2 regions of the Paenibacillus allorhizoplanae genome follow, and region 2 is predicted to be linked to the other one. Evidence: riboswitches for the same ligand, from Rfam matches in the RefSeq annotation. Region 2 holds a riboswitch; the other holds the start of a gene.
What was found. Region 2 has a riboswitch for S-adenosylmethionine ahead of L6I86_RS02555 (hypothetical protein). Riboswitches for the same ligand answer to the same signal wherever they lie in the genome.

Region 1 (10,257 bases), on a different contig from region 2:
CCATCAGAATATCTTCTTCCAGCTTTTCAATCTTCGCTTCGATTCGATCACCGACCGCCACATAGTTATCGACGACGAGATCAACCAAATGATATAAGAAACGATCGGCACTGTTCACTTCTTCCTCCCAAAGGAAGGGCTTAAGTGCGCGAAGTTCATTAATTTTTTGTCGTGTTACAGTAATGATCACATGTTTGCTTAGAAATAGATTAAGTGCGCGTAAGAAAATTTCTTCATCATCGAAACGAATGCTATTAATAACAATGAAATAATGAGAATCATAAAATTCAATCTTTGGACGCTGTTCTTCCTCACTAAGGCAATCTTCTACGGCCAAATCATGCAAATGGAAAAGAGGCTGAAGTAATTCCAAGTCCTCGATCCCCGCATCAATCCAGTAAAAGCCTTGGCTTGGAGGTGTCAGCGCAGCAGTAACATCATCAACTAACGTAAAAATACCATTTTGAACCAACCGTGTTTTCATCTGCCCACCCCTTTGAATGGAATCAGCCGGTTAGTACATCTAGAAGAGCAATGCCCTGGATGATGGATTAACCGACTTCATTCCTACACTTTGAAATTGATCGTTCGCCTTGCAGGTACTACTCCTCGGTTCTCCGTCCAAGCGTATGCCCTCCTTTTCCGTCCGTGTCGAATACTTGTCTAGTATACCCGTTCATATATCCTGTTTCAAGCCAAAAAGTTTGATGAAATAAGGGGAATTGTCGTTAAGTTAGCTTATGGAGAATAGGCTAAGTCTGTGCCAAAAAAATAAACCGCCAAAACTTACTTGGCGGCATTTAAAATCTTATTTTTGACGTCTGTGTACATTTGAATGATCTCAGGTCCGCCGCGCTTCATCAGATCATCTTCACTCTCAGCCCCATAAACGAGGTGAAGTTGTGAGACAGCGATTTGGGCTTGCTCAAGTGTAGGTTTGTCGGTTTCAATAAAGGCAAAATAACGATGTAAGGAGGCGAATGCAGAGAAATTATCCGATGTTTGGGTTGACATTATAGCCCTCATTTCTTCAAAAATTCTTATTCGTTTAGAAACATCATCTGTAAAAGCTAATCCTTAGTAATAACCTTAAGTACCTAAACTTAAACAGCTTGCCACAATACAAATTGTATCATTTTAATGATTGCTTGGCTACAACTACTATTTTTTTAGGATCACTGACATGTACAGGTCTAACCATCTTGACTTTCGTTTATTTTATAGTATGATAATGCTAATCGCATACGTTACGTTTTCTTATCAAGAGTAGGTGGAGGGACTAGCCCTATGACACCCGGCAACCGACAAACCTTTGTAAAAAGGGGAGCACGGTGCTAATTCTTGCGGAAACGCTGTTTTCAGCGAATCTGGGAGATAAGAGAAGGACATTGACTTTGATTTTTCATGGCCTTTCTCTGATTCCAGGGAAGGTCATTTTTGCATTTCTCATAGATTTTTCAACTAAACCTAAATTAAAGAAGAGGAGTGAACAGGATGCCGATCAAGATTCCTGACAACCTGCCTGCCAAAGAAATTTTAAACCAAGAGAACATCTTCACCATGGATGAATCCGTCGCGTATCATCAGGATATACGTCCACTTCGCATTGCCCTGCTTAACTTAATGCCGACCAAAGAAACGACGGAGACGCAGCTGTTGCGCTTGATCGGGAACACGCCACTGCAAGTGGAGTTCGTGTTATTACATCCGAAAACGCACACTTCCAAAAATACGTCCCTCGAACATTTAGATATGTTTTACAAAACTTTTGATGATATCAAAGACGATAAGCTGGATGGTATGATTATTACGGGTGCGCCCGTAGAACAAATGGAATTCGAAGATGTGAATTACTGGGAAGAGCTGACGCAAATTCTTGAATGGAGCAAGCGGAATGTGACTTCCACCCTGCATATTTGTTGGGCTGCTCAAGCAGGCTTATACCATCATTTCGGCGTACGCAAATATGGGCTAGAGAAGAAGACATTTGGTGTATTCCCACATACGGTAAGTGTTCCGAACACGAAGTTGTTGCGCGGCTTTGATGAAGTATTCAATGTTCCGCAATCACGACACACAGATATTAATCGTGAAGATATTGAGCGATGTCCGGATTTAGAAATTTTATCAGAGTCCGAGGAGTCTGGTGTGTATATCGTCGCAACACGCGATGGTAAGCATATTTTCGTAACAGGACATTCGGAATATGATGCTTGTTCCTTGAAATGGGAGTATGACCGCGATGTGGCCAAAGGGCTGCCGATTGATATCCCGAACAATTATTACCCGAATAACGATCCGAGTAGACTACCTTACAATACTTGGAGAGCCCATGCGAATTTGCTGTTCTCGAACTGGCTGAACTATTATGTATATCAAGAAACACCTTTTGAGTTGACGGTAAACATAAATGAAAGCTTGGCAAGCTCGCAATTGTAAAATCGAACACATACCCCTGAGGAGGAAATTCCCTTGTTGAAAATCGAAAGTCGTCTTGCTCAAATTGGCTCAATTGAAGAACCTGTTACAGGTGCTGTTAGCTTTCCTATTTATCAATCTACTGCGTTTCGCCACCCTAAGCTGGGACAGAGCACTGGATTTGATTATGCGCGTACGAAAAGTCCAACGCGTAAAGTACTAGAAGACGCTATTGCTCAGCTCGAGTCCGGAGATGCAGGCTTTGCATGTTCCTCAGGCATGGCGGCATTGCAAACGATTTTCGCCTATTTCAGCCAAGGTGATCATTTGATTGTTTCCTTGGATTTATATGGAGGTACGTATCGCCTATTGGAAAGAATCATGTCCCGTTTCGGTGTAACGGCTACTTATGTAGATACGAATGATTTGGATGCTTTAGAAGGTGCTTATCAGTCCAATACGAAGGGGCTTGTTATTGAAACACCAACAAACCCATTGATGATGATCACTGATCTTGAGCTTGTATGTACATGGGCCCGTAAAAAGGGCATCGTCTCCATCGTCGATAACACGCTGCTTACGCCGTATCTACAACGTCCTATTGAGCTTGGGGCCGATATCGTTATCCATAGTGCAACGAAATATTTGGGCGGGCATAATGACGTACTAGCGGGTCTGATTGTTACAAAAGGGAAAGAGCTTTCGGAGCAAATGGCTATTCTCCATAACTCCATCGGTGCTGTGCTTGGACCGCAAGACAGCTGGCTTCTGATGAGAGGAATGAAAACCCTCGCGTTGCGTATGGAGCGTCATGAGCAGAATGCTACAGCGATTGCGAATTTCTTGCTTGAGCACGAGTTGATTTCAGACGTATACTATCCAGCGCTTGAATCACACCCTGGCTTTGCGATTCAAAATAAACAATCCAGCGGCAACACAGGGATATTCTCCTTCAAGGTGAGGGATGCACGATTAATTGAACCGATTCTTCGTCATATTAAGCTCATTGCATTCGCAGAAAGCTTAGGCGGGGTTGAATCCTTGATGACTTATCCAGCTGTACAAACTCATGCGGACATTCCGCTTGAAATTAGACAACAAATAGGTGTTGATGACCGTCTGCTTCGCTTCTCTGTTGGGATCGAACATATTGATGATTTAATCGCGGATTTGTCGAATGCCCTTGATTCAGCGCAAGCCGAGTTGGAAGGAGCACCACAATCATGAGCCATTCTTCTTCAGACAAAGAGAAACGTAAAGCACATGGCAAATTTGCTACAAGACTGATCCATTTTGGCGCTGAAATTGATGAGGCGACAGGGGCATCCAGCGTGCCTCTGTATCAGGCTTCAACCTTTCATCAGGCTGATTTGGAAGCGAGCCAAGAATACGACTATACACGGTCTGGTAACCCAACGCGTCAAGCGTTAGAGGATTACATCGCATTGCTAGAAGGCGGTACGCGGGGGTTTGCTTTCGCCTCTGGGATGGCGGCAATCTCCTCTGCTTTGATGTTGTTGTCGCAAGGAGATCATGTCATTTGTACGGAAGACGTGTACGGCGGTACTTATCGTTTGCTGACTACGATTATGAACCGTATGGGCGTGGAATCTACGTTTGTAGATATGACGAACATTGCAGAAGTGAGAGCAGCTCTACGTTCCAATACGAGAGCCGTTTTCATCGAGACGCCTTCAAATCCAACACTTCGTATTACGGATATTGGTGAGATTGCTGCTTTTGCGAAAGAGCATGACCTGCTTACGATGTTGGATAATACGTTCATGACACCTTATCATCAACGTCCCATTGAGCTAGGCATTGACATCGTACTGCATAGTGCAACGAAATTCCTTGGCGGTCACAGTGATGTGTTAGCGGGACTAGCTGTTGTAGCGAATGACAGCCTCGGTCGTCGAATGAAGCAAATTCAAAATGGCATGGGGAACGTGCTCGGCATTCAAGATTCATGGCTGCTCATTCGCGGTATGAAGACATTGCAAGCACGTATGGAAATGTCCGAGAAAGGCGCTCGCAGATTAGCACAATGGCTGACCGAGCAGCCGGATATCGACGTGGTTTACTACCCAGGTCTGCCTAATCACCCAGGTAGAGAAATTCACGAGAAGCAATCACTTGGTTATGGAGCTGTCGTCTCATTTGATGTTGGCTCTGGTGAGAAAGCGAAGAAGTTGCTAAGTAAAGTTAAAATCCCACTCGTAGCTGTGAGCTTGGGTGCTGTAGAGAGTATCTTGTCTTATCCGGCCATGATGTCGCATGCTGCTATGCCGAAGGAAGTTCGCTTATTGCGCGGCATTACGGACGGTCTCGTGAGATATTCGGTAGGGCTGGAAGATATCGAAGATATTATTGAAGATTTGGAACAAGCTTTGCGCGGTTAATCGTTACGGTATTCAGAAATTATTCATATTTACAAAGGAATAACGTCTGGAAAAAGCAGCCCTGTGCTGCTTTTTTGGCATGAGTATGGTACGATTAATGGATACGAGCCTTCAGAAAGCAAAGGAGTGAGTTGCAATGAAACCGATCGATCGCATTTTAAATAAAGCACAAACAGGCGGACGAATTGATGTAGAAGAATGTATTACGCTTTTCGAATCCGATCAAATAGAGAAAATTGGCGACACCGCTAATCAGATTATGAAAAAATGGCACCCAGATCCGATCACGACTTTCGTGATTGGGCGGAATATCAACTACACAAACATCTGTGATGTGTATTGCCGATTCTGTGCTTTCTACCGTCCACCAGGCTCCGCGGAAGGGTATGTACTGCCGGATGAAACGATCTTCCAGAAGATTCAAGAGACTTTGGATGTTGATGGAACTGAGATTCTTATGCAAGGCGGGACGAATCCGAATCTGCCATTCAGCTATTATACGAATATTTTAAAAGAAATTAAGAAGCGCTTCGATATCACGATGCACTCCTTTTCACCCGCTGAAATTATGAAAATGAAAGACGTTTCCGGCGGTCTATCGCTTGAAGAAATCGTTCGTCAATTGCATGAAGCGGGCCTTGATTCGTTGCCAGGCGGCGGAGCAGAAATCCTAGATGACCGCACGCGTCGCAAGATTTCCAAATTGAAGGGCTCATGGCGCGATTGGATGGATGTCATGCAAACGGCTCATAAGCTCGGCATGCACACGACGGGTACGATGGTTATCGGCTTCGGCGAATCCATGGAAGAGCGTGCGCTGCATATGCTGCGTATCCGCGATGCGCAAGACGATGTGCTGCTGCAGAAGCTGAACACACCGGGCTTCCTGGCATTCATACCGTGGACGTTCCAACCAGACAACACGAATATGAAGGCGGAGAAAGTTACGCCTGAAGAGTACTTGAAAACGTTGGCGATCAGCCGCATCATGCTGGATAACGTACCGAACTTCCAATCCTCATGGGTCACAATGGGACCTGAGGTTGGTAAGCAGACGCTGAGCTATGGCTGTAACGACTTCGGCAGCACCATGATTGAAGAGAACGTTGTATCCGCGGCGGGGACGACGCACAAGGTAAATGTTAGCTCGACGCTAGACATTATCCGTCAAGCAGGCAAAATCCCTGCGCAGCGGAACACGAAGTATCAGATTCTGCGTGTGTTTGACGACGAGAATGTGAAGATTGATCGTGATTTTGTGATGCAGAACTAAAAGTTGAACGATAACGCTTATCTGCTATCAAATCCCCTTGAGGGATTTGTGGGGATAAGCGTTTTTTAAGCGGAAATTAATCTAAGCTTCAGGTAACCGCTGGTCAATAAGAGTACAATGGGGGGAACACCACAAATTCGAGATTGAAGATCGGAGTGATTTTTGTGAAATTGCTTAAAAGCTTTGTACAAGGATTCCTTTTTGCTTTCATCTCCATCGGTGCTCTCCCTTTCTTACTGGTGAAAATTCTGTTAGAACAACTGTAAAACGCCACCCTTACTTTTGAGAGGGGCAGCCATGTGCTGCTCCTTTTTTGCATGTATCCCCTTCCTCAAATGGCAAATTGTTCGTTGTATATCTCCCTCGCATCGACCATATACTCTTAAGAGGAGGATGCATAGATGGAAGGAGTGAGCACATGGAACTGTTTGCAATTGCCCTAATCAATGTCGAGGAATCCTATGTACGTTCGCTGAGCGCACAGGTGAAGCAAGCGCTGCAGCATTTACATATCGCCCAAAATGGGTTAACGGCTACCTACACTTGGTGTGAAACACGTGCTTTTATTTATGTGGAAGCGGAAGCAGGAAGTGTGATCCACGATCCACATATTCATGAGACTGAAGTACGAGCTTGCCTAGCTGAAGTGTTGGCGAGCCACATTGTAGCGGACAAGGAATCCAGCATTTTACGTAACTTGATCACCAAGGATTTTAAATATGAAAAGCAGTCAGACATCGAGGCCATCGAAGGTTACTGTAAGCAATCCTTGATCCAAGAGAGTGAGCTGGAAGGGTTGCCGCTGATGAATAGCTCCCCCAGTCGACTTCGTCGTATTCAACTGCTGAAGGATCAGATAAACGCATTGCTCGAGGAGAATCCGCAGATTAGCTTAGATGGCTTCCTCAAATTCCGTATTCAGGAGTATAGGGAAGAACTAAGGGAAATTGCGGAATATGCGATTGATGAGTTTATGATGGACCGCCAGTATCAGGAATTTATTTCGCTTCTACAATATTTCGTCTACATTCAAGAGGCTAAGATACCCGCAGCGCATCTCATTCACAAAGGCGGCCACGAATTCGTCATTCTGAATGATCGGATGGAACCCATTGATGCGAATGAATTCGATGCCAGCTTTCGAATGGAGATGTTGGAGAAGGACATCAATTTCGAGGATATGATCGTAAGCACACTGATCACCGTCTCACCGGCTAACATTTACATTCATACACGTGATCCCGAATTAACGATTATCAAGACGATAGGGCAAATCTTCGAAGACCGCACATCGGTGTGCAGTTATTGCCGCACGTGTGACCTTTATCTCGGAGATGCCAAAAAGCAGGATCAACTATCCCCTTGACCTTGCCCCTCTCGCCATTTATAATAGTGAACGAAGGCGTTAGTATCAAAGACAAGAACTTTCTGTATGAACTGCTCAGAGAGAGGAGACCAGGCTGCAATCTCCTTCAGCGAATCGGATTGTTTACCCCTTTGTAGCCGTATTGTGGAATTCGCCCTGACTTGCAGGTGCGATACTATACAGTACCGGAATCATTCCCGTTAACGAATGCTGATGAGGATTCGACTTACCTAATATAGGAATCTTTTAGCGGAGCTAAAAGTCTCTCAATTTCAGGTTAGAGCGAATCGAACTAGGGTGGAACCACGAGCTGAGCGCACTCGTCCCTTTACGGGATGAAGTGTGCTTTTTTGCGTTCAATTCACTATTCACTTACACAATTAGGAGGCAGGGAAGATGGTTGTTCAAGTAAAATTACCAGATGGCGCAGTGAGAGAGTATGCAGTGGGGACGACGATTGAGCAAGTGGCCGAGTCCATTTCATCCGGTCTGAAGAAAAATGCAGTGGGTGGTAAAGTAAACGGGAAATCCGTAGATTTATCCTTCGCTTTGAATCATGATGCTGATGTTGAAATCTTAACATTGGATAGCGAAGCAGGACTAGAAATGTACCGTCATAGCACAGCGCATTTGATGGCGCAAGCGATCAAGCGTATTTATGGCAATAAAGCAGTTAAGCTAGGAATCGGTCCTGTAATTGAGGACGGCTTCTATTATGATATCGATTTGGAAACACCATTGAATCCTGAAGATTTGATCAAAATCGAGAAGGAAATGGAGCGTATCTCAAACGAAAATTTGGCGATTACGCGCCGCGTTGTTTCCCGTGAGGAAGCGATTCGTATTTTTACAGAAATGGAAGATCCGTTCAAGCTAGAATTGATTCGTGATCTACCGGAAGATTCCGTTCTTACGATCTATGACCAAGGGGAATTCTTTGACCTCTGCCGCGGACCGCATTTGCCGTCAACAGGACGCATTAAAGCGTTCAAATTGTTGAGTGTTGCTGGTGCTTACTGGCGTGGAGATGCAAAAAATAAAATGCTGCAACGCATCTACGGGACTGCGTTCCCTAAGAAAGCGCAACTGGATGAGCATTTGCACTTGCTTGAAGAGGCGAAGAAGCGTGACCACCGTAAACTAGGCCGTGAGCTCAAAATGTTCGCATTCTCACGTGAAGTTGGTCAAGGACTACCGCTTTGGCTGCCAAATGGTGCTAAGCTAAGACGCACAATGGAGCGCTATATCGTTGATTTGGAAGAGCGTCTAGGCTACCAACATGTGTACACGCCTGTACTTGCGAATGTTGAATTGTACAAAACTTCCGGGCACTGGGATCACTACAGTGAAGATATGTTCCCGAAAATGGTCATGGACAATGAAGAGCTTGTCCTTCGTCCAATGAACTGTCCGCACCATATGATGGTATATAAGAGTGACATGCGTAGTTACCGTGATCTTCCTGTTCGGATTGCTGAGCTAGGCACGATGCACCGGTATGAAATGTCAGGCGCTTTGACTGGTTTGCACCGCGTTCGTGCAATGACATTGAATGACGCCCACATCTTCTGCCGTTTGGATCAAATTAAAGAAGAGTTCTCCCGCGTTGTTACATTGATCCGTCAAGTGTATGCGGACTTTGGAATCACGGACTACCGTTTCCGTCTTTCCTATCGTGATCCGAAGGATACAGAGAAATACTTCCAGGATGATGAAATGTGGGAAACTTCCCAACGCATGCTGCGTGAGGTTGTGGAAGAGCTTGGTTTGCCTTTCTTTGAAGCAGAAGGTGAAGCAGCATTCTATGGTCCTAAATTAGATGTTCAAATCAAGACAGCGTTGAAGAAGGAAGAAACGCTTTCAACTGCGCAAATCGACTTCCTATTGCCTGAACGCTTCCAGCTTGAGTACACAGGTGAAGATGGTCAGAAACACCGTCCAGTCGTGATCCATAGAGGAATCATTTCCACAATGGAGCGTATGACAGCCTTCTTGCTGGAGAATTTCGCTGGCGCGTTGCCAACATGGTTAATGCCAACCCAAGCGAAAGTTATTCCTGTATCGCCTGCATTCGAAGAATTCTCCAACCAAGTGACAGATCGCCTAAGAGAAGCTGGTATTCGTGTTGAAGCGGATAATCGGAATGAGAAGTTAGGCTACAAAATCAGGGAAGCCCAGCTGGAGAAAATTCCTTTCATGCTCGTTGTTGGTGAAAACGAAGTGAAGAATGACAGCTTGTCTATCCGTAAACGGGGTCAAGGCGATCTAGGTACACAGCCGATTGATCAAGTTATCAGTATGATTCAAGAAGAAATCAAAAACAAACTGTAACTCCTATTTGTTCCATTAGAAGCAGAGAAGTGCTAGTCACTTCTCTGCTTTTTTGCGTTATCAAAAATCCTTTGCGATGTGAATAAGTGGTTTAAAGATGTGAATAAGTGGGTAAAAGAAGGACATGTTAAACAGTGAGTCTATATCTGGAGGTTTAGTGATGAAAGGAAATGGAAAGCCTACATTAGTAGGGGGAGGCTTAAAACGATGAAAATAACCGATACTTCGAAGCAATCCAAGTGGATTTTGGCATGGATGGTGCTTACCGTTATGGTCGTGCTTTTCGGAGAAGAGGCTAGCTATCAAGGGAACTATAGGACGGCAAATACCGATACCCATATACGAGATCAGCGGGACAATCAAGCAGGTGCGGTCATGCCGGTTGCACGCCCTGTTGCACAGGAACATCAACAACAAGCGAGTTACCGCTTTATTCCCAACTTGGATTCTGATTTATCCAAATATAC
Region 2 (10,257 bases):
TCCGAGTAAAAAGGCTTCACGAACATAACTAAAATCACGATATGCGCTTAGGATAATTGGTATTGGCTTTTTCATTGCATCTAAAGATTGAATAGCACCTAACAGTTCAATTCCGTTCATTTTCGGCATTTGAATATCTAACAGCAATATATCGATATCATTACGCGCTTGTAAAATAGCCAAAGCTTCCAGGCCATCATTAGCCTCAGCTACAATCTCCATATCTAGTTCTTTCCATACAATCATTTGGTGCATGGTCATTCTCACAAGGGGCTCATCGTCTACGATCATAACTTTATACATACATTCATCATTCCCCTAAATATATAGATGAAGCTGATCTGAACTATGATCCCTTCCTACATTTCTGTGATCGCTTTCATTTTAGCCCATAACAAAAAGCCCCAACAGGTTGAAAAAATTTCAACCTATCTAACAAGGGCTCTTTCTCTCTTTTCTTATCCGCCCGATCCACTCCTATACTTCGTCGGCGATAGCCCGAAGTAAGATGTGAATGCGCGCGTGAATGCGTATAGATCGGGATAGCCGAGGAACAGGGCTATTTCGGTTACAAGCTTATCCGTTTCGCGAAGCAGCTGTGCGCCCTTGTCCATCTTGAGCCGCTGCATGTACTGAATGGGCGATACGCCCATCCGCTCAGCGAACACTCCCGAGAAATGCGATCGATGCACGCCGACGTAATGAGCGGCATCCTCGACCGAAACGCCTTCAAAAACATGTGTGTTTATGAAATCCACGCTTTTCTCCAGCCATGCCGTTCGCGTTTGCTTTTTGGACGGCATTGCGGGAGAAGGCGCCAATCGCGCGAATAGCCCGTAAAGCAAACCGATCGCCTGTAGACGTCCGCCTTCGGCATCGGGATCCCGAATCGCATGCAACAGCCGTCTCAGTATGTCCTCGGTCTCCTTGTTCAGTGCTCCACGTACGAACGGCATGTCTTGGCTCATTCCGATTGTTTCCAGCAGCTTAACCGCGTGCTGGCCGTCGAAGGCAATCCAAGTCATCTCCAGCTGCAACACGACCGGGTCAATTTTATATTCGTAGACGGCTCGTGGAAACATTCCGAAAAGATCTCCCTTTTTAAGCTCGATTTGCCGGTCCTTATTAGTAAACTGTACCTGGCCTTCCCTTACAAAATGAATACTACAGCACTCGATCCACTTCGGTCCCGCCTTATAGTTCGGCTTGGCCTCACATCTTCCTGCGCGCAGCGGCCACAAACCACCTTCCTTCTCCAACACGGAAGGGGTGCAATAGATCAATTCCGCATACTCCATATCGTACTCCTTCATTCGCAGGCGCATCATCCTGCCTCCTTTCAGCCGTTTATTCCATTTCTATAGCTTAGCCTACACCCGACATAATGACAAATCGTTGCGACATATTGGCATTCCGATCCGGGCACCCTATCCTTTACAATAAAAGCAAAAAGAAGCGCTTATCGCAGCGAAGTACGAGGAGGAGATATTGCATGAAAAAACCAAACATTCTGCTTATTACGAGCGATCAGCAGCATTGGAATACGATCGGGGCCTTCCAGCCCGAAATTTCCACGCCGAATCTGGATAGGCTTGTCCACGAAGGGACGACGTTCACGCGGGCCTATTGCCCGAATCCGACATGCACGCCGACGCGAGCTTCCATCATTACCGGCCAGTACCCGAGCCAGCACGGCGCTTGGACGCTTGGCACGAAGCTTCTCGAGGATCGTCATACAGTCGGAGAAGATTTCCAAGCGGGCGGTTACCGTACGGCCTTGATCGGGAAAGCGCATTTTCAACAGCTGGGAGCTACCGAGGATTACCCGTCTCTCGAATCGTACGAATATTTGAAGGATCACGAATTTTGGCGGACCTTTCACGGACCGTTCTACGGCTTCGAGCATATCGAGCTGACGCGCAACCATACAAACGAATTTCTGGTAGGCCAGCACTATGTGAATTGGCTTGAGGACAAAGGCTGCGCCAACTGGCGCGACTATTTCACTTCTCCTACCGGAACGATGGATCCGAACCATCTCTTTTCGTGGGATATTCCGGAGGAATACCATTACGATACGTGGATTGCCGAACGGACGAACGCAATGCTTGAGCAATATAAAAATGACGATGAACCGTTCTTCCTCTGGTCGAGCTTCTTCGATCCGCATCCGCCGTATTTGGCTTCCGCGCCATGGGATACGATGTATGACCCGGATCAGCTGACCATCCCGGTTGTCACACCCGGCGAGCATGACAAAAATCCGCCCCACTTCGGCATGACGCAGCTCGAAAGCCCGGATTTTTCAGCTTGGAGGGAAAGCGGCTTGGCAATTCACGGCTATCACTCGCACACGACGCACTATTCGGAGGACGAAAGCAAAAAGCTGGTCGCCGTGTACTACGGCATGATCAGCCTGATGGACAAATATATCGGCAAAATTCTCGACAAGCTCGACGAGCTGGGTATTGCGGACAATACGATTGTCGTCTTTACGACCGACCACGGTCACTTCTTCGGCCAGCACGGCCTGCAGTTCAAAGGCGGCTTCCATTACGAGGACTTGATCAAGCTGCCGTTCCTTGTCCGGTATCCGGGACATGTTCCAGCTGGAGAAACAAACGGCGCTATTCAATCGCTCGTGGATTTGGCGCCGACGTTCCTTAACTTTGCCGGCCTTCCGGTTCCGCATATCATGTCAGGGATCGATCAAAGCCAAGTATGGCTCGGCAAGCAGTCCCAGGCGCGCAACCATGCCTTGGTCGAATTCCGCCACGAGGCGGCGACCATTCATCAGAAAACGTACGTGGAGGCCCGCTACAAGCTAACCGTGTACTATAACCAAACGTACGGCGAGCTGTTCGATCTGGAGACGGACCCAGGCGAGCTTGACAACAAATGGGACGATCCCGCTTACCGGGTGCTGAAAATGGAGCTTCTGCTCAAATACGCATGGGCGGGTTTGGGCGCTGAGCCGATGCCGATGCCGCGCGTTTCGGGAGCGTAGGAGCTTCACAGCTCAAGATATTTAAAGTGAATAGTGACCACTCGGTTCGTTAGGCGTGATGGGATCAGGGGCAGTACCAAAAGTCGATAGTTGGCTTTTGGCACTGCCCCGCTTGTCTTGTGCTGATCCCCTACGATGTGAAACGCTTTGGAGACAGCCTCATCTTTACTTGCGAATGTGGTAAACTAATAGGATCGCATTTAAAAACCGATCGGAGGCCGCGCAACGATGACGATTCTTTTGTTTCTAGTTATGGCGGCGGCCATTTCGCTTTTCATCGTAAAAGCGAACAAGCCGTCCGCTTATTGGATGGCGCTCGTTCTGCTCGGCTGGTTTCTCAGCATGTCCGGACTCATTCTGTTCATCGCCAAATACGGCGGCTTTTATTACCGCGTCAATATCGTGCTTTTTTTCAATGACTACATCCGCAATCTTCTGCTGCATTCGCCTTTCTCGCTCGAAACCATAAGCCGCATGATCACGGTCGGCCGCTCCTTGTTTATTTACAGCTTGCTCGGCTTATCCGTGTCGCTATTTTATTATCGTCCATTCCGGCAAACCTTGAAGCTGCACGCCCTTAACGCGATACTGCCGCTTTGCAACATATTGTTTTACGACCCACATCTGTACAAACAAGCGCTTGGCATCCTAAGCCGGGAATCGACGTACGTGATCGGCTGGCTGACCCGTGGTTGGCTGATCGGATCCGCATTGGTGGCGATTACGTTAGTGATTTTGCGTTACAAGCGCAGTACGGTGCCTTGGAGCAAAAAGCAGATCCAGCATATTTTGTACGGCGTGTTCGCTCTCATGCTGTTTTACTTTTACCTCGGCTTTATGGGGCCGCTCCAGGTGACCGACGTGCGTACGTATTACGTACTGTATTCCGACTTTTCCAATTTCAATCCGCCGCTGACGCTGTTTGAATGGTATTTGAGCATCATCGTCACCGGCATTTTCTCGGCGATCAGCATCATCTCGATCTGGCGATACACAGAAATCGAAAAGCAGCTGGGCCGTACCGATTTGCAGCTGGAGCGCAAGCTGAAGACGGCCAACATGGGCGCACGCGTTTTTACGCACGGGATCAAAAATCAGCTCCTGATGGTTCAACTGCTAATCAACCAATCGATCAAAGCCAATGCGCCAGTTAATCCGGAAGCGGCAAACCAAAAGCTACATAAAGCGTCGGAAATCGTATCCCATACGATGAAGCGGCTCGACCAGCTATATAACACGTTCAAAACGACTCATCTCCAGTTGAAGCCAATTTCTGCCCGAGAGCTTTTGCTCAAGCTTCAGGAACGAATCCAAGCCGTGCCCGAGCATGTTCGGCTAAAGATCGAGCCGCCTGAATTGCCGATTTTGATTTTAATGGACGAAGCCCATTTGATCGAAGCTCTGTACAATATCATCAACAATGCAATTGAAGCGATTCCTGAGGAGAAGAACGGTCGAGTAAATGTTTCAACTTATGTGGAAGAGGAATGGGTCATTATCACGATCACCGATAATGGCGTCGGCATCGCCAAAGACCAGCTCGAGACGATTTTCGATCCGTTTTACACGAGCAAAAATACGACCAGAAATTGGGGCGTCGGCCTCTCTTACGCGAATTATATCATTAGCGGGCATTACGGACGGATTCATGTGGAAAGCTTGTCTGGTGAAGGAAGCATGTTCCAAGTGATCGTTCCCGTTTATTTCATTCAATTGCCCGAAGCGGAAAAGGAGGGAAAGCGATGAGCAAGCCGATACGCGTTGTTATAGCCGAGGATCTTGACGTGCTGCGAGAACATTTCTGCGAGCTGGTCGCTGGGGAAGCAGACATGGAGGTCGTTGGACTTGCCACAAGCGGCAAACTGGCCGTACAGCTGGCGCTGGAGAAAGCTCCGGACGTCATACTGATGGACATTGAAATGGAAGTCAAGCATGCCGGCATCGCAGCCGCGCAAACGGTGCTGGAGCAAAGCCCCCAGATCCGGATCGTGTTTCTGACCATGCATGAAGATGACGAAACGGTGTTCAACGCTTTCGAAATCGGCGCTTTCGATTACGTACTCAAGACATCAAGTAGCGAAGAGATCGTTGCCGCTATCCGCTCCGCGCACCAAGGCATCTCACAAATCCGGCCCGAAATCGCCTACAAGGTCAAGAACGAATTCGCGCGTATCCGTAAAAACCAAGCAATCCTGTTTGACGCCACGCTTATTTTGTCGCAGCTGACGCCGACGGAATCAGAAATTCTCGATTTGCTCATGAAGGAAATGAAAATCGGCGAAATCGCCAAGCACCGGCAGGTCGAGATGTCTACAATTAAGTCGCAAATCAACGTGATTCTCAAAAAGTTCAAAAAAAAGCGCACGAAGGAAGTCGTCGCTTTACTCAGACAGTTGAACGTCACCCCGCTGCTGTACAAGCCGAGAGGTGCCGGGGAGAGGTGATACCGCTGCAGCATGCCTAGGCTTCTACCTGATTTTATAACGAGTACATATCCAATTAAAACAAAACAAGTTGGCACCGATAGCGTATCGGTGCCAACTTGCCGCATATGCAGTTTTCATTGTCTACACTTGGGGTCCTGACCAGTGCAATTTCACATGCTTTCGTTTTTTACTTGGACGCATTCAGAAACGGTTGAGGCGCTATGAACTTGTCCGCCGGAACGATTTCGGTCATTTTTTCCGTCGCCACGAACAACTTTTCGAGATTCTCGTACCATTTGTTCGCCGAGCCATCCTGTAACGCCTCAGCAATTTTTTTGGACTCCATCCACTCGATGCCCTTCCGCTGCTCACGGAGAGAAGCTTCAGGCACTTGCGTATAAGCAGCCGTCAGCTTGATCGTTTCTTCTACGTTTTGAAGCTTATAATCGTTAGCTTTGATCCAAGCTTTAAGGAATTTTTCGACCGCTTCCGGCTTTTCTTTCAGAAATTTCGGGCTAACGACCCAGCTCGCTGGAAACACATAATCGGGATAAAACGTCTTGTTGTCGCCAAGTTTGATAATGTTGTCTTTGCCAACCTGCTTCTCAATCTCCGCCGTGTAAGGGGACCAAATCGCCACCGCATCGACTTTGTTCGCTACGAAAGAGGTAATGGCGCCCGCTACGTCCATGTTGACGATGTTAATGTCACTTGCCTTAAGACCGCCTTTCTCCAAGCCGAGGTTCAAAATCATTTCTCCCGACGTTCCCTTCGGTACTCCGATCGTCTTTCCTTTCAGATCTTTCCAATCGGTAACGCCAGACTTTTTCGTGGCAAGCACCATATCGCTTAAGCTGAAGCTCATCGGCATCAGAATTGTTCCTTTGCCTTGCGCGGCAAGGAAAGTCGCCCCGGCCCCGATGTACGCGATGTCCAAATCACCTGCAGCCATCGCTTGGAATTCCGGCGGACCGCTCAAAAATTTGACTGGCGTTACCTTAACACCTTCTTCCTTGAAGAAGCCCTTCTCCTCCCCGAGCACGATTGGAGGCGAGCCGTTCAAGTCGGGGAGATAGCCTACGCGAATCTCGGATACTTCCTGCTTTTTGGCGCTGCCACTCGTTGCCGGCGAAGGCTTTTGCGCGTTGCCTGCCGGTGTGCCGTTTGAGCCGCAAGCGCTGATCGCCAGCATGGCGGATAATACGATGGACGTGAACGCGACGGATTTCCCTTTGAATAAAGACAACCTTTTTCTCATAACAGACCTCTCCCTTTTAGGTGATTCGCTCACTTCTTATATTCCATGTATTCGCGGTAAACTTTCTCCCAGATTTCGTTCTTGATCTGAATGAATCGCTCATCGAGCTTCGTCGCTTGGTTGCGCGGATACGGAATATCGACGTTAATGATTTCTTTGATTCGCCCCGGACGGGCACTCATGACGATAACCTTCTGAGCGAGAATGACAGCCTCTTCGACATCATGCGTAATAAAGAAGCAAGTCCGCTTCTCGCTCTGCCAGGTGTTCAGCAACTCCTCCTGCAGCTGCGCCCGCGTCTGTGCGTCGAGCGCGCCGAATGGCTCATCCATCAGCAGCACTTCGGGCTGTACCGCATAAGCTCTTGCAATCGCCACCCGCTGCTTCATGCCGCCAGACAGCTCCTTCGGATACGCCTGGGCAAAATCCTTCAGCCCGACCATCTCGATGTAGTGCTCGGCCCGCTCACGGCGTTCCGCTTTGCTGTAACCTCTCAGCTTTAAGCCGAATTCGACGTTCTTCAGCACCGTCTTCCATGGAAACAAAGCGTATTGCTGGAAAACGACACCGCGCTCCTTCCCCGGTCCTTTCACTTCTTTCCCGTCCACCGTTACGGAGCCGCTGGAAGCATGCTCCAGCCCTGCGATAATGTTGAGCAGTGTCGTTTTGCCACAGCCGCTCGGTCCAACGACGCAAACGAATTCATTCTCATTGATCGTTAAGTTCGTATTTTGCAAAGCGACGACGTCGCCGTTGCGGCCATTGTATATTTTGGACAAATCCTTGATTTCTATTTTCGGTACTGCCGGTACAGCCAGTTCCGCCGACGATATGCCTGTTACTATTTCCGCAGCTCTTGCCATCCAGTTAGCCTCCTCTCAAGATACAGTACGCCTTTATCCATCAAAAGCCCGATCACTCCGATTACGATAATACCTAGAATAACGACGTCCATCCGGAAGTAAAGGCTTGCCTCCATAATCATGTTACCCAGTCCTTTGGAAGCGCCGGTCAGCTCTGCCGCTACGAGCGTCGTCCAAGCGCTGGCAAGACCAAGCCTGACGCCGATGAGAATGTACGGGAACGATGCCGGAACGATGACTTCGAAGAAAATGTCCCGGTCCCGTGCGCCCAACACGCGGGCCGCTTTGATCAAGGTCGGATCGACGTTGCGCACACCTTGATAAATCGAGATAACCATCACCAGGAAAGTCGAAACGAAAATGACGGTAATCTTCGCGGATTCGCCTACCCCTTGCGCCACGATAACGAGCGGGATCAGGGCAATCGGCGGAATCGTCCGGAAAAACTGGATCCATGGCTCGACGATCGATCGGATCGGATTATACCAGCCCATAAGGAACGCTATCGGTATGGCCGCCGCAAGGCCCAAGCTGAAGCCTCCGAGTACGCGGAACAGGCTGACGTAAATATTTTGCCAAAGCCTTCCGCTTGTTAGCTCGGTCCAGAAAGATTTTACTATGGTCACCGGATCAGTCAAAATAGCGCCTATTGCAGGAATTTTGGCCATGGCGAACCAGACAGCAATCCCGATGACGAACGATGCGATTGTTAATAGTTGCGTTTTACTTTTGTTTGTTTGGCCCATCACGTCATCTTCCTTTCTCTACGTTGTTTTACATGTTTCTGCGGGTTGGAGGGAACCGGCAAGCAAAGCATGATGCCAGCCTCCTTTAAAATGACACCGTTTTCTGTGATCGCTTTCATTTTAGCCCATATCAAAAAACCACGATAGGTTGAAATAATTTCAACCTTTTTGGGACAGCTTAATCGTATATTTTTCTCGAAACTAGGAAAACACGCCTATCGAATGTCATTAGAAGACAAAAGCCAGGTCCCCCATGGAGACCCAGCTTTTTCGGATTTTAGAAAATGACGTATGCTTGCGTATGGTCAAATAAGTAGGCTCGATCCCAGTAGTAGCTTTGATCCTTGTTGATTTTTGATGTCAGCCCAAGTTTTCCATTTAAATTCATTAATGCAGACGCAATTAGTTCCGATCTCAAGGGTCCCCATTCTGCTTGTTTTTCTCGAACGTAGTTCAAGCCCTCAATCAAGGTCAGACCTTTTATTCGTTGCATAGGAGCAGCCCACAAAGCCATATCACCCTTCATGCTGTTACAAGGGATCGCAAATTCCTTTACCCCCCATACTCCCGTCTTAGTAGAGATCGCAATGAGCCCACAGACATAATCTGTGCTGTTTTCAAAGAAGTGCTTTTCTGTAAGCTCACTGTCAAATCGAAAACATTCTATGTAGGTAATAGGTAGAGTACGAGTATCACGGTGATAGTCGATTGTTTCATTCATCGTTATAGTAGTGTTCCCTTGGTTTGAAATCTCTTTGGCTGACAGATTGTCAGGTAGTGTGATTGCCATACTGTCCCTCCTGTTAGACGAGTTTAGTTTGTTAAAGAAAACAAAAATGACCTTCTCTGGGATTAGAGAAAGGTCATAAAAATTTAAAGTCAGATCCTCACTCTTATCTCCCAGATTCGCATCATACAGCGTTTCTGCAAGAATTAGCACCGTGCATTCCTTTGTTAACAAAGGTTTGTCGGTTGCCGGGTATCATCGGGCTAGTCCCTCCACCTACTCTTGATAAGAAAAATGTCCATATTCAATTATTTTTATATTACTATAAAGTTCTCTGATGTCAAGGATTTAATGCCTGATCACCAATATCCGAAGGGACAACCATTTAGAGGCTAACTTTGATCTGTTTTCATTTCTGTACCTAAACCAAGACTCTCCCTATACACCTTCGGACTTACACCCGTGACCTTCTTAAACACTCGGCTAAAGTGCTCGGCATTCACATAACCGATCTTTTCAGACAGATCAATGATTTTATATCCCTTTTTTAACAAGCGTTTAGACTCTTCGATACGTAAATTCGTCACATATTGAATGAAACTCTCGCTGACATTCTTCATCCATATCTAGTTCTTTCCATACAATCATTTGGTGCATGGTCAATCTCACAAGGGGCTCATCGTCTACGATCATAACTTTATACAAGTATCATCATTCCCCAAATAATTTAAGCACCGGCCTCGTCCTAATTGGATTCTCTCAACCTTTTTCGGGCAACCCCTGTACGGTAAGCAGCATCAATCACAGCTTCTCTTACTTTTTCAACTACCTTCTGGTTAAATACGCTAGGTATGATATACGTTTCGTTCAATTCATCATCTGACACAACCGATGCAATTGCGTGTGCTGCCGCAAGCTTCATCGCTTCATTGATTTCGCTTGCCCTGCAATCCAAAGCTCCTCGGAAAATGCCCGGGAAGCACAGAACATTATTGATCTGATTGGGTTTATCAGACCTTCCCGTAGCCATGACTCTTACGTAAGGCTTGGCCTGCTCTGGATCGATCTCTGGAATCGGGTTCGCCATTGCGAAGACGATCGGGTCTTTAGCCATGGACTTCACATGATCCACTGTTAAAATATTCGGAGCTGATACGCCGATAAAAACATCGGCATTCTTAATCACGTCGGACAAGCTGCCTACCTCCAAGTTCGGATTCGTCAATTGTG

Region 1: linked by a shared signal. The riboswitch ahead of metA (homoserine O-acetyltransferase MetA) and the one ahead of L6I86_RS02555 (hypothetical protein) in region 2 are both predicted to bind S-adenosylmethionine.

Annotation. Positions count from the first base shown of each region.
Region 1 covers NZ_CAKMMW010000011.1:89,977-100,233, reverse strand. Annotated here, with positions in the region: gene corA (magnesium/cobalt transporter CorA) at 1-484, opposite strand, end outside; gene L6I86_RS18810 (hypothetical protein) at 787-1,014, opposite strand; SAM riboswitch class I at 1,255-1,381, shown strand; gene metA (homoserine O-acetyltransferase MetA) at 1,495-2,439, shown strand; gene L6I86_RS18800 (aminotransferase class I/II-fold pyridoxal phosphate-dependent enzyme) at 2,476-3,645, shown strand; gene L6I86_RS18795 (trans-sulfuration enzyme family protein) at 3,642-4,820, shown strand; gene mqnC (cyclic dehypoxanthinyl futalosine synthase) at 4,957-6,093, shown strand; gene L6I86_RS18785 (putative sporulation protein YtxC) at 6,512-7,459, shown strand; gene thrS (threonine--tRNA ligase) at 7,856-9,790, shown strand; gene L6I86_RS18775 (3D domain-containing protein) at 9,998-10,257, shown strand, end outside.
Region 2 covers NZ_CAKMMW010000001.1:779,673-789,929, forward strand. Annotated here, with positions in the region: gene L6I86_RS02515 (response regulator) at 1-303, opposite strand, end outside; gene L6I86_RS02520 (AraC family transcriptional regulator) at 459-1,325, opposite strand; gene L6I86_RS02525 (sulfatase family protein) at 1,493-3,007, shown strand; gene L6I86_RS02530 (sensor histidine kinase) at 3,236-4,753, shown strand; gene L6I86_RS02535 (response regulator transcription factor) at 4,750-5,451, shown strand; gene L6I86_RS02540 (ABC transporter substrate-binding protein) at 5,621-6,691, opposite strand; gene L6I86_RS02545 (ABC transporter ATP-binding protein) at 6,721-7,554, opposite strand; gene L6I86_RS02550 (ABC transporter permease) at 7,533-8,300, opposite strand; gene L6I86_RS02555 (hypothetical protein) at 8,578-9,090, opposite strand; SAM riboswitch class I at 9,191-9,319, opposite strand; gene L6I86_RS02560 (helix-turn-helix domain-containing protein) at 9,420-9,647, opposite strand; partial or broken gene L6I86_RS02565 (NAD(P)-dependent malic enzyme) at 9,773-10,257, opposite strand, start outside.